DNA from 3 places in the Psychrobacillus sp. FSL W7-1457 genome. Region 3 is predicted to be linked to each of the others. Evidence: a T-box and tRNA genes for the amino acid it is inferred to sense, from the RefSeq annotation. Region 3 holds a T-box; the other regions hold tRNA genes.

Region 1 (4,041 bases), 570 kb from region 3:
TTGGAATAAAGTTGACTGAAAATAGCTTTTCTTATATTTATGACCTGAAAAGAAATAGTATAAGGTTGTTACCATAAATAAGATCGTCAATCCCATTAGTATCGTAGAAAACATGCGTCTATTCCTCTCTGTCTCTCGAGTCCATCCAGTTTGAGTTGTATGAAGTTTTATTAATGTCGATATGACTATCTTGTCAATCGAATGTAAAAATATACAAAGTAACTAATATGAAAACGGAAATATAGATACGCATTCAATTCTTGAAAAAGTGAATGTACAGGTATTGAGACATTGAAAAGATTTTCAAGAGCTATTCTAACAATTTAAGTGATTTTCATTTTAAGCAAATATAACTTTTTTGATATAACTATTACTTCTTCCGAGACATTCAATTACTCCTATGCACGGGATTTTAGCTTATTTCAGTCCTCTTATTGAAACAACAAAAAAGACCTCTAACAAGTAGTTAGAAGTCTTGATATGTATGACTTTATGTCATGAATATGATACCGGTGGTCGGGGTCGAACCGACACATCCGAAGATACGGGATTTTGAGTCCCGCGCGTCTGCCAATTCCGCCACACCGGCATATTAAAGGCAGTAAATACTTTTTTAAAAATTGGAGGCGGCAACCGGATTTGAACCGGTGATAAAGGTGTTGCAGACCTGTGCCTTACCACTTGGCTATGCCGCCTTAATTTGGAGCGGAAGACGAGGTTCGAACTCGCGACCCCCACCTTGGCAAGGTGGTGTTCTACCACTGAACTACTTCCGCAAATAACTGGGGTACCTGGATTCGAACCAGGGCATGACGGAATCAAAATCCGTTGCCTTACCGCTTGGCTATACCCCAATGGGGCGACCGATGGGAATTGAACCCACGAATGCCGGAATCACAATCCGGTGCGTTAACCACTTCGCCACGACCGCCACAGAATAAAAAAAAGAGCTAACCAGATAGAATATGGGGCGACTGATGGGAATTGAACCCACGAATGCCGGAATCACAATCCGGTGCGTTAACCACTTCGCCACAACCGCCATTATTCAAAGTTAACTTATTATTTGGCAGGGGCAGTAGGAATCGAACCCACATCAAAGGTTTTGGAGACCTCTATTCTACCGTTAAACTATGCCCCTATAAAAACTGGTGGAGGGGGACGGATTCGAACCGCCGAACCCTAAGGAGCGGATTTACAGTCCGCCGCGTTTAGCCACTTCGCTACCCCTCCACTAGACAGTGGTGCCGGAAAGAGGACTTGAACCCCCAACCTACTGATTACAAGTCAGTTGCTCTACCAATTGAGCTATTCCGGCGTAATGGTGGCTCAGGACGGAATCGAACCGCCGACACAAGGATTTTCAGTCCTTTGCTCTACCGACTGAGCTACTGAGCCTCTTCGATTTACGCTAAGCTGTACAACTCTTTGTCAGCTTCACTCACTCATTCAGTCACGTACTTTAGTACGCTCCTTCTTTCGTTCGATTGCTTCCTCGATTTGCTTGCTTATCCTAAATCTCTAACATATTGAATAATAAATGGCGGTCCCGACCGGGATCGAACCGGCGATCTCCTGCGTGACAGGCAGGCATGTTAACCGCTACACCACGGGACCATTTGGTTGCGGGGACAGGATTTGAACCTGTGACCTTCGGGTTATGAGCCCGACGAGCTACCGAACTGCTCCACCCCGCGACAATAATATTAGATGAAATTTAAATCATCCTACGCATTTAGTGAGTTTTACGTCTTCCACGCTTCGCTTTCTTCGTGAAGCGATTTGCTCCACCCCGCGATAATAATACTTGCTAAATTAATAATGGTGGAGGATGACGGGCTCGAACCGCCGACCCTCTGCTTGTAAGGCAGATGCTCTCCCAGCTGAGCTAATCCTCCGTAATGCTGGTTTAAAATTAAATGGTGACCCCTACGGGATTCGAACCCGTGTTACCGCCGTGAAAGGGCGGTGTCTTAACCGCTTGACCAAGGGGCCATTATGTATTAGAGAAATCTATCTGGCGGAGAGCAAGGGATTTGAACCCTTGAGACAGTGTTACCCGCCTACACGATTTCCAATCGTGCTCCTTCGGCCACTCGGACAGCTCTCCTAGAAATGGCTCCGAAGGTAGGACTCGAACCTACGACCGATCGGTTAACAGCCGATTGCTCTACCACTGAGCTACTTCGGAATAATATCCGCCTAGCGACGTCCTACTCTTGCAGGGGGAGACCCCCAACTACCATCGGCGCTGAAGAGCTTAACTTCCGTGTTCGGTATGGGAACGGGTGTGACCTCTTCGCCATCATCACTAGACTTGAATAATTATTGAAAGACAAGTTCTATTATATCAACTATGTAGATTATTACAAGCATTAATTTAATAAAAATTTATTCTTTCAAAACTGAATAAACTGACATCTTAGAAACAAACAATTTGGTTAAGTCCTCGATCGATTAGTATTCGTCAGCTGCACGTGTCGCCACGCTTCCACCCCGAACCTATCTACCTCATCGTCTTTGAGGGATCTTACTTACTTGCGTAATGGGAAATCTCATCTTGAGGGGGGCTTCGTGCTTAGATGCTTTCAGCACTTATCCCGTCCACACATAGCTACCCAGCGATGCCCTTGGCAGAACAACTGGTACACCAGCGGTGTGTCCATCCCGGTCCTCTCGTACTAAGGACAGCTCCTCTCAAATTTCCTACGCCCACGACGGATAGGGACCGAACTGTCTCACGACGTTCTGAACCCAGCTCGCGTACCGCTTTAATGGGCGAACAGCCCAACCCTTGGGACCGACTACAGCCCCAGGATGCGATGAGCCGACATCGAGGTGCCAAACCTCCCCGTCGATGTGGACTCTTGGGGGAGATAAGCCTGTTATCCCCGGGGTAGCTTTTATCCGTTGAGCGATGGCCCTTCCATGCGGAACCACCGGATCACTAAGCCCGTCTTTCGACCCTGCTCGACTTGTAGGTCTCGCAGTCAAGCTCCCTTCTGCCTTTACACTCTTCGAATGATTTCCAACCATTCTGAGGGAACCTTTGGGCGCCTCCGTTACACTTTAGGAGGCGACCGCCCCAGTCAAACTGCCCGCCTGACACTGTCTCCTACCCGGGTTACGGGTATGGGTTAGAATTTCAATACAACCAGGGTAGTATCCCACCGACGCCTCCTCCGAAGCTGGCGCTCCGGGCTCTAAGGCTCCTACCTATCCTGTACAAGTTGCACCAAAATTCAATATCAAGCTACAGTAAAGCTCCACGGGGTCTTTCCGTCCTGTCGCGGGTAACCTGCATCTTCACAGGTACTATAATTTCACCGAGTCTCTCGTTGAGACAGTGCCCAGATCGTTACGCCTTTCGTGCGGGTCGGAACTTACCCGACAAGGAATTTCGCTACCTTAGGACCGTTATAGTTACGGCCGCCGTTTACTGGGGCTTCAATTCGCACCTTCGCTTGCGCTAAGCACTCCTCTTAACCTTCCAGCACCGGGCAGGCGTCAGCCCCTATACTTCACCTTACGGTTTTGCAGAGACCTGTGTTTTTGCTAAACAGTCGCCTGGGCCTATTCACTGCGGCTCTTCTAGGCTATTCACCCAAAAGAGCACCCCTTCTCCCGAAGTTACGGGGTCATTTTGCCGAGTTCCTTAACGAGAGTTCTCTCGCTCACCTTAGGATTCTCTCCTCGACTACCTGTGTCGGTTTGCGGTACGGGCACCTCCCACCTCGTTAGAGGCTTTTCTTGGCAGTGTGAAATCAGGAACTCCGGACATACGTCCTTGCCATCACAGCTCAATGTTACAGAGTGCGGATTTGCCTACACTCACACCTCACTGCTTGGACGTGCATAACCAACAGCACGCTTACCCTATCCTACTGCGTCCCCCCATCACTCAAACGGTGGGGTGGTGGTACAGGAATATCAACCTGTTGTCCATCGTCTACGCCTATCGGCCTCGACTTAGGTCCCGACTAACCCTGAGCGGACGAGCCTTCCTCAGGAAACCTTAGTCATACGGTGGATGGGATTCTC
Region 2 (4,041 bases), 190 kb from region 3:
TCGGTCCCAAGGGTTGGGCTGTTCGCCCATTAAAGCGGTACGCGAGCTGGGTTCAGAACGTCGTGAGACAGTTCGGTCCCTATCCGTCGTGGGCGTAGGAAATTTGAGAGGAGCTGTCCTTAGTACGAGAGGACCGGGATGGACACACCGCTGGTGTACCAGTTGTTCTGCCAAGGGCATCGCTGGGTAGCTATGTGTGGACGGGATAAGTGCTGAAAGCATCTAAGCACGAAGCCCCCCTCAAGATGAGATTTCCCATTACGCAAGTAAGTAAGATCCCTCAAAGACGATGAGGTAGATAGGTTCGGGGTGGAAGCGTGGCGACACGTGCAGCTGACGAATACTAATCGATCGAGGACTTAACCAAATTGTTTGTTTCTAAGATGTCAGTTTATTCAGTTTTGAAAGAATAAATTTTTATTAAATTAATGCTTGTAATAATCTACATAGTTGATATAATAGAACTTGTCTTTCAATAATTATTCAAGTCTAGTGATGATGGCGAAGAGGTCACACCCGTTCCCATACCGAACACGGAAGTTAAGCTCTTCAGCGCCGATGGTAGTTGGGGGTCTCCCCCTGCAAGAGTAGGACGTCGCTGGGCTTGCAATAAAAAAATATTACCCAGGAGGATTAGCTCAGCTGGGAGAGCATCTGCCTTACAAGCAGAGGGTCGGCGGTTCGAGCCCGTCATCCTCCACCATAATTTTACTCCTGCCGGAGTAGCTCAACTGGTAGAGCAACTGACTTGTAATCAGTAGGTTGAGGGTTCAAGTCCTTTCTCCGGCACCATTTTCCGAGCCATTAGCTCAGTTGGTAGAGCATCTGACTTTTAATCAGAGGGTCGAAGGTTCGAGTCCTTCATGGCTCATTCACTTTTGTGAAATAAATATGCGGGTGTGGCGGAACTGGCAGACGCACTAGACTTAGGATCTAGCGCCGCAAGGCGTGGGGGTTCGACTCCCTTCACCCGCACCATTTAATTTAATAACCGAGCGGAAGTAGTTCAGTGGTAGAACACCACCTTGCCAAGGTGGGGGTCGCGAGTTCGAACCTCGTCTTCCGCTCCAAAGATTCACTAAGTGCCGGGGTGGCGGAACTGGCAGACGCACAGGACTTAAAATCCTGCGGTAGGTGACTACCGTACCGGTTCGATTCCGGTCCTCGGCACCACTTTTAAGTAACATTAGCGCCCGTAGCTCAATTGGATAGAGCGTCTGACTACGGATCAGAAGGTTGTGGGTTCGACTCCTGCCGGGCGCGCCAATATATATACGGGAAGTAGCTCAGCTTGGTAGAGCACTTGGTTTGGGACCAAGGGGTCGCAGGTTCGAATCCTGTCTTCCCGACCAGTTATTAATAAAAATTTGGGGCCTTAGCTCAGCTGGGAGAGCGCCTGCCTTGCACGCAGGAGGTCAGCGGTTCGATCCCGCTAGGCTCCACCAAATATAAAATTTTCTTTTAAAGTTCCTGGCGGCGTAGCTCAGCTGGCTAGAGCATTCGGTTCATACCCGAAAGGTCGTGGGTTCGACTCCCTCTGCCGCCATCTTAAGGACCTTTAGCTCAGTTGGTTAGAGCAGACGGCTCATAACCGTCCGGTCGCAGGTTCGAGTCCTGCAAGGTCCACCAACATAATTTTTCGGAGGAATACCCAAGTCTGGCTGAAGGGATCGGTCTTGAAAACCGACAGGCGGGTCATACCGCGCGGGGGTTCGAATCCCTCTTCCTCCTCCATCTTATTGTTAGTGGGAAATTATACATAACATCTATGCAAGTAAGCTTGGAAACGGAAAAGTTATTAAATACATAGTTGATTTAAATTTCAACGATTTTATTGTCGCGGGGTGGAGCAGTTCGGTAGCTCGTCGGGCTCATAACCCGAAGGTCACAGGTTCAAATCCTGTCCCCGCAACCAAATGGTCCCGTGGTGTAGCGGTTAACATGCCTGCCTGTCACGCAGGAGATCGCCGGTTCGATCCCGGTCGGGACCGCCATTTATTATTCAATATGTTAGAGATTTAGGATAAGCAAGCAAATCGAGGAAGCAATCGAACGAAAGAAGAAGCGTACTAAAGTACGTGACTGAATGAGTGAGTGAAGCTGACAAAGAGTTGTGCCGCTTAGCGTAAATCGAAGAGGCTCAGTAGCTCAGTCGGTAGAGCAAAGGACTGAAAATCCTTGTGTCGGCGGTTCGATTCCGTCCTGAGCCACCATTTATCACGCGGGTGTAGTTTAGTGGTAAAACCTCAGCCTTCCAAGCTGATGATGAGAGTTCGATTCTCTTCACCCGCTCCAATTAATGGGCCTATAGCTCAGCTGGTTAGAGCGCACGCCTGATAAGCGTGAGGTCGATGGTTCGAGTCCATTTAGGCCCACCATTATTCCGAAGTAGCTCAGTGGTAGAGCAATCGGCTGTTAACCGATTGGTCGTAGGTTCGAGTCCTACCTTCGGAGCCATATATATGGGGAAGTACTCAAGTGGCTGAAGAGGCGCCCCTGCTAAGGGTGTAGGTCGGGCAACCGGCGCGAGGGTTCAAATCCCTCCTTCTCCGCCATATATAAGGCCCCTTGGTCAAGCGGTTAAGACACCGCCCTTTCACGGCGGTAACACGGGTTCGAATCCCGTAGGGGTCATAACTTTAAAAAGACAATCACTTCGGTGGTTGTCTTTTTTATTTTATCTTTATGATATGTAAGGATCGTTATAACACTGCAGGTCCTTAAGGGAAGAGGTATTAAGAAAAGTAATGTATTTATTGTAGTAAATCTATACTGCACTTAATTATAATAACTTCCCTGTCATGTTTGTGAAATTCCTTTCAAATATTGTTAGCAGAACGATTACATTAAAGTGATCGAGTAGGTTCTACATTATAGCATTTGGAGCGTTATCTTCTTGTGAAGAGATTTACTCCTAAAAGTTCTTCCACCGACCGATTATCAGGTAAAACCGACCGATTGTTGAAGGGAACCAACCGATTATTATGCCTAACCGACCGATTATTGAACAAAACCGTCCGATTCTAAAGAAACTACTCAAAATCTATTATTTGGTTAGATTTTTCTTTCTTCGTTTACACTTCTCCAACCTCTAATTTAAACTTCACAAATAAAAAAGCCAGGAAGCGTTTAACTTCCTGACTGATCATCATATTAAAAATCCTATTAACAAGCCAATACCTAAAAGAAATACGAAAATGGTATTGGTAAGTGCGGTGTTTTTCATTGCTAATCCAACTTCAAGGTGATTCTCTTTAGATTTAAATAGCTTTATAGCATCTAGTGGTTTCTTAGCACTTAGGAAGACTAGTAAAGCCCAAGGTGTAATAATTTGTAGAATTACTAGTAAGATGATCCATACATAAGAAACGATAAAAAATAAGGCTAACACATTAATAGCATTGTCTCTACCTATTAAGATAGCCATTGTTTTCCTACCGCCTTTTGTATCCTCTACAATATCTCGAATATTATTAGAAAGCATAATAGCAGCGACAAGCAGAGTGCTAGGGATAGATAGGAACAAGGCAAAGTTTGGTATAGAACCTACCTGAATGTATGTAGCAATTAAAACAATAAACATTCCCATAACCACGCCACTGAATAGTTCTCCAAACGGTGTATAAGCTATTGGGTAAGGTCCACCGGTATATAAGTATCCAATGAGCATACAAACGGCACCAATGATCAATAAAAGCCAAGATGATTGGGAACAAATATAAATACCTAACAGAGCGGCTAGGACGTATAGTACTAAGGCTAGTTGAAGCACTGTCTTTGGTTTGACACCATTGCGGACTATTGCGCCACCAATGCCGATAGATTCTTCACTATCTAGACCTCTTTCAAAGTCGTAGTACTCATTAAACATATTCGTAGCAGCTTGTATAAACAAGCACGCAATGAGCATTGCTAAGAATAAAGGCCAATCAATATTTACGTAATAAAGGGCAATCATTGTACCTAAAAATACAGGGGCAAACGATGCAGTTAACGTGTGTGGTCTTGTTAACTTCCACCATATACGCCAGCCTTTATCAG
Region 3 (4,041 bases):
GCAGCCATCAGACGATTCTGTAGCCATAATGGAGATTCTTTTACTTGTACGTTTTTAACTACCTTAGCAATATACAAAGGATTTTCTTCTATTGCAGCCACACGAAGCTTCAAATAGTCTTCTGCCTTTTCGTTGCTCTCTGTATAAGCAGCCTCCGGATATTTCATATCCTCTGAAAGAATAGCTCCTACTTCATAAGCAACTCCTAGCATACTTAGTGCATCCGAACGGTTTGGTGTTAATCCTAACTCTAGCACTACATCGTCCAAGCCTAATAAAGGAAGTGCACTTTCACCTGGTACAGCTGTTTCAGGAAGAACATAAATACCTTCTGCATACGCTTTAGATACGAGACGACCTTCAATACCTAGCTCTTGAAGAGAACAAATCATTCCATTAGATACTTCACCGCGTAGCTTCGCTTTTTTTATTTTAATGCCGCCTGGTAGTACAGCTCCAGGACGTGCAACGATTACTTTTTGACCAGCGTCAACATTCGGAGCACCACAAATAATTTGAGTGATTTCATCTCCTACATCCACCTGACAGATGTTTAGCTTATCTGCTTCTGGATGCTTCACTTTTTCCTTTACATATCCAACTACTACATTTGCCATGCCTAGAGAGCGATCAATCACTGCATCTACTTCTATTCCTGAGCGAGTAATTTTCTCACCTAAGTCTTTAGGGTCAAACCCTTGTGTGTTTACATATTCTGATAACCATTTCGTTGATACTAACATGTCATTTCCTCCTTACACTTCTGTTCGGTGGAATTGCGATAAGAAACGCACATCATTTGTATAGAAATGACGAATATCTTCCACTCCATATTTCAACATTGCAATACGCTCTGGTCCCATACCAAACGCAAAACCAGAAAGCTTTTTAGAATCATAGCCAGCCATCTCAAGAACATTAGGATGAACCATACCTGCTCCTAGAATTTCAATCCAACCTGTTTTCTTACATACGTTACAACCACTTCCTCCACATTTGAAGCAAGAGATATCCATCTCTACAGAAGGCTCTGTGAATGGGAAGAAGCTTGGACGCAGTCGAATTTCACGATCTTCTCCGAACATTTTCTTCGCGAATAAAGATAAAGTACCTTTTAAATCACTCATACGAATATTTTCACCGATGACTAAACCTTCGATTTGAGTGAATTGATGAGAATGGGTAGCATCATCATTATCACGACGATATACCTTACCAGGACAAATGATCTTAATTGGTTGCCCTTCTTTTGCTTCCATCGTGCGCGCTTGAACTGGAGAGGTATGCGTACGCAATAGAATATCCTCTGAAATATAGAAGGAATCCTGCATATCACGAGCTGGATGTCCTTTAGGTAAATTCAACGCTTCAAAATTGTAGTAATCCTTTTCTACCTCAGGACCCTCGGCAATTTCATAACCCATGCTTAAGAATAGATCTTCGATTTCCTCCACTACACGTGTGAGTGGATGATGATTACCTGTTTTCACTGGTCTTCCCGGTAATGTAACATCGATAGACTCTTTTGCAAGCTGTTCTTGAATCGCTTGTTCTTGAAGTAATGTCATACGTGCTTCTAAAACGGCAGTTACTTCTTCACGCACTACATTCACAAGTGCTCCCATTTTTGGACGTTCTTCAGCTGGGAGTTTACCCATACCCTTTAATAAATCTGTGATCGGTCCTTTTTTTCCTAAATACGCTACTCTCACATCATTTAATTCTTTTGTGTTTTGTGATGCTTCAATTTTTTGTAATGCTTCTTCTTTTAACTGTTGAAGTTGTGCTTCCATTTGAAAAATCCCTCCTAATTGACAAAATAAAAAATCCCCGCCCCTATAAAAGGGACGAGGACTAATTTCGCGGTACCACCCTGATTATTGCACAACAAAACGTGCAATCACTCAATTCGAATAACGGCTCTACACCGGCACACCTTTACAGTAAATACTGGTCCCGGTGGCAGCTAACGGGGTGAACTTCTATATGAATTCTCCATTTACGCTTCCAGTCTAGGCGCAAAATCCCTACATTCGAATAATCATATATACTTTTCCCGATGACAGCTTTTCTTATTTATCAAATTATTATCTATTATACGGACTTTTAAACATTTCATCAAGGGTATTTATCTCAATGTAAGCCCATAAAGAAGAATTCCTGTTGCGACTGCGACATTTAAAGATTCCGCTTGGCCCAATAAAGGAACAATAATATTTTGGTCCGTTTGATCTAAAAGACTTGCTTGTATGCCACTACCTTCGTTTCCTACTATTAATGCAAACGCGTCACTTTTCTCTACTTCATGAAACGGCGTTGAATTTTCAAATGCCGTTCCATATACTTTTACATTTTTCTTTTTGAGCTGATCGACCCAATAGCTCAAGTCACCTTTTAAAATAGGTATGTGGAAATGAGAGCCTTGAGCAGAGCGAAGCGTTTTAGAATTGTACGCATCAGCTGATCCCTTTCCAAGAATAACAGCGTCTATCCCTGCAGCATCAGCCGTACGAATCATCGTTCCAATATTCCCTGGGTCTTGAACCGCATCGATCAATAAAAATTTACTCCAATTTTCTTGTTCATCTGCTTTAGCTGCACTTTGTTTACAATGTGCAAAAATGCCTTGTGTATGCTCTGTTTCAGCAAGCTCTTTTTTAATAACATCATTAATTTCTACTATTTCTAGATTGTCTACGTCCCAACTGGCAGGAATTTCACTTGTATCGCTTAACATGATAGTTAAGACAAGTTCTTTTTGTTTGATTGCTTCTTCTACTAAATGATAGCCTTCAATGATAAATTCACCAGTTTTATCTCTTTCTTTTCGAACACTGAGTAATTTTTTCCAATGCTTTACTAAGGAGTTTTGAGGAGATTCGATTCGTTTCATATTATGTACCGCCTTTTTCTAAAGTGCTGTAAAACTAAAGTTTTAGCATCTTTTCATTGTAAAAAATTATATCACGTTCTTTCGGTAGTTCATATTTATCTTCTATCAATTAAACAAAATTATGTATACCTGAAGAAACATGGGGAAAGATAAAGACAAGGAGTGATGAAAATGGATTTTCAAATTCGAGAAGCAATAGCAGCTAACCTAAAGGGTAATTCAGCTACTGATATTAAAGAAGTGGTAGAAGATGCGATTAACCGAGGAGAAGAACATTTATTACCTGGTCTTGGTGTAATCTTTGAAAAATGGTGGAAATCGGCTGATGAATCCAGCAAACAAGCAATGCTCAATAATGTTTCTACTGCATTTGCTCAATAAGTATTAGCTAGTGGAGACCGTACATACTACGGTCTCTTTATTAGTTCGATTTTAGTGCCATGGCCAGAGCCTGGTAAGCGTGTGTCTAGGACATCATACCAGACTTTCACCTTGTCCCCGACCTCTATATCCGATAGTTTTTCATCAAACCCAAAGGATGAAGATTGTATAGATTTAGATGTAACTTCCTCCTTTGTTAAAATTCTATCTATTCCTGGTTGCTCTTCATAAATAAAAACATGAGCATCAGAGACCTCTGCTACTATACCCTCCATTATAAATCGCTCTTCCTGACTTTCTTCATTACAACCCCATAAACTAACAACGGATACCAGTATTATAAGAAACCCCAAATATCGAATCATTGGTTAACCTCCCAGCATTATTCATACTCTTCTAGAATTTCTACAACTTCAATTTTTCCATCCACTAACATCTCTGGTAATCCACTATTTACATTTCCTTGCCAATACTCTCTTGCCTGTTCTATTTTCTTTGCAAAAGGTACACCATCTTCCTTTGGCAAATGGCTTGCATCTCCCTCAAAAGTTTTACCATCAACTCGAAGCTTAACAAGCTGCAAGACCTGCCGATTATAGGAATTAAATAAGTCTACCCATTTGAGTGCATCCTCTAAGCTTTTTGTAGCATATAGACAGGATAATCTAGATGGGTAATTCGGATATTCCTCTAATCTAACCATTTCTACTATCGTTTCGCGGATTGCTCTAGTCGTTTGATCCAAATATTTAAGACCAACCTCTGCT

What was found. A T-box is a leader RNA that pairs with one kind of tRNA and senses whether it is charged. The one in region 3 lies ahead of pheS (phenylalanine--tRNA ligase subunit alpha), so its partner is inferred to be a tRNA-Phe.
Region 1: it has a tRNA-Phe gene. The T-box ahead of pheS (phenylalanine--tRNA ligase subunit alpha) is inferred to sense a tRNA for this amino acid. The anticodon was not compared.
Region 2: it has a tRNA-Phe gene. The T-box ahead of pheS (phenylalanine--tRNA ligase subunit alpha) is inferred to sense a tRNA for this amino acid. The anticodon was not compared.

The regions. Positions count from the first base shown of each region.
Region 1 is NZ_CP151993.1:3,081,427-3,085,467, forward strand. Features, by position in the region: gene NSQ95_RS15075 (potassium channel family protein) at 1-114, opposite strand, end outside; tRNA gene NSQ95_RS15080 (tRNA-Leu) at 508-589, opposite strand; tRNA gene NSQ95_RS15085 (tRNA-Cys) at 622-695, opposite strand; tRNA gene NSQ95_RS15090 (tRNA-Gly) at 702-776, opposite strand; tRNA gene NSQ95_RS15095 (tRNA-Gln) at 783-854, opposite strand; tRNA gene NSQ95_RS15100 (tRNA-His) at 856-931, opposite strand; tRNA gene NSQ95_RS15105 (tRNA-His) at 967-1,042, opposite strand; tRNA gene NSQ95_RS15110 (tRNA-Trp) at 1,068-1,141, opposite strand; tRNA gene NSQ95_RS15115 (tRNA-Tyr) at 1,150-1,233, opposite strand; tRNA gene NSQ95_RS15120 (tRNA-Thr) at 1,243-1,318, opposite strand; tRNA gene NSQ95_RS15125 (tRNA-Phe) at 1,323-1,398, opposite strand; tRNA gene NSQ95_RS15130 (tRNA-Asp) at 1,542-1,617, opposite strand; tRNA gene NSQ95_RS15135 (tRNA-Met) at 1,621-1,697, opposite strand; tRNA gene NSQ95_RS15140 (tRNA-Val) at 1,823-1,898, opposite strand; tRNA gene NSQ95_RS15145 (tRNA-Glu) at 1,921-1,995, opposite strand; tRNA gene NSQ95_RS15150 (tRNA-Ser) at 2,019-2,110, opposite strand; tRNA gene NSQ95_RS15155 (tRNA-Asn) at 2,117-2,191, opposite strand; rRNA gene rrf (5S ribosomal RNA) at 2,201-2,316, opposite strand; rRNA gene NSQ95_RS15165 (23S ribosomal RNA) at 2,438-4,041, opposite strand, start outside.
Region 2 is NZ_CP151993.1:2,696,982-2,701,022, reverse strand. Features, by position in the region: rRNA gene NSQ95_RS13235 (23S ribosomal RNA) at 1-367, shown strand, start outside; rRNA gene rrf (5S ribosomal RNA) at 489-604, shown strand; tRNA gene NSQ95_RS13225 (tRNA-Val) at 628-703, shown strand; tRNA gene NSQ95_RS13220 (tRNA-Thr) at 717-792, shown strand; tRNA gene NSQ95_RS13215 (tRNA-Lys) at 799-871, shown strand; tRNA gene NSQ95_RS13210 (tRNA-Leu) at 894-978, shown strand; tRNA gene NSQ95_RS13205 (tRNA-Gly) at 996-1,070, shown strand; tRNA gene NSQ95_RS13200 (tRNA-Leu) at 1,085-1,173, shown strand; tRNA gene NSQ95_RS13195 (tRNA-Arg) at 1,190-1,266, shown strand; tRNA gene NSQ95_RS13190 (tRNA-Pro) at 1,276-1,352, shown strand; tRNA gene NSQ95_RS13185 (tRNA-Ala) at 1,370-1,445, shown strand; tRNA gene NSQ95_RS13180 (tRNA-Met) at 1,473-1,546, shown strand; tRNA gene NSQ95_RS13175 (tRNA-Ile) at 1,553-1,629, shown strand; tRNA gene NSQ95_RS13170 (tRNA-Ser) at 1,642-1,734, shown strand; tRNA gene NSQ95_RS13165 (tRNA-Met) at 1,839-1,915, shown strand; tRNA gene NSQ95_RS13160 (tRNA-Asp) at 1,919-1,994, shown strand; tRNA gene NSQ95_RS13155 (tRNA-Phe) at 2,138-2,213, shown strand; tRNA gene NSQ95_RS13150 (tRNA-Gly) at 2,222-2,295, shown strand; tRNA gene NSQ95_RS13145 (tRNA-Ile) at 2,302-2,378, shown strand; tRNA gene NSQ95_RS13140 (tRNA-Asn) at 2,383-2,457, shown strand; tRNA gene NSQ95_RS13135 (tRNA-Ser) at 2,465-2,555, shown strand; tRNA gene NSQ95_RS13130 (tRNA-Glu) at 2,563-2,634, shown strand; gene NSQ95_RS13125 (1,4-dihydroxy-2-naphthoate polyprenyltransferase) at 3,149-4,041, opposite strand, start outside.
Region 3 is NZ_CP151993.1:2,508,836-2,512,876, forward strand. Features, by position in the region: gene pheT (phenylalanine--tRNA ligase subunit beta) at 1-743, opposite strand, end outside; gene pheS (phenylalanine--tRNA ligase subunit alpha) at 756-1,793, opposite strand; T-box leader at 1,841-2,073, opposite strand; gene NSQ95_RS12220 (RNA methyltransferase) at 2,129-2,893, opposite strand; gene sspI (small acid-soluble spore protein SspI) at 3,065-3,274, shown strand; gene NSQ95_RS12230 (DUF3221 domain-containing protein) at 3,301-3,639, opposite strand; gene NSQ95_RS12235 (DUF2441 domain-containing protein) at 3,657-4,041, opposite strand, start outside.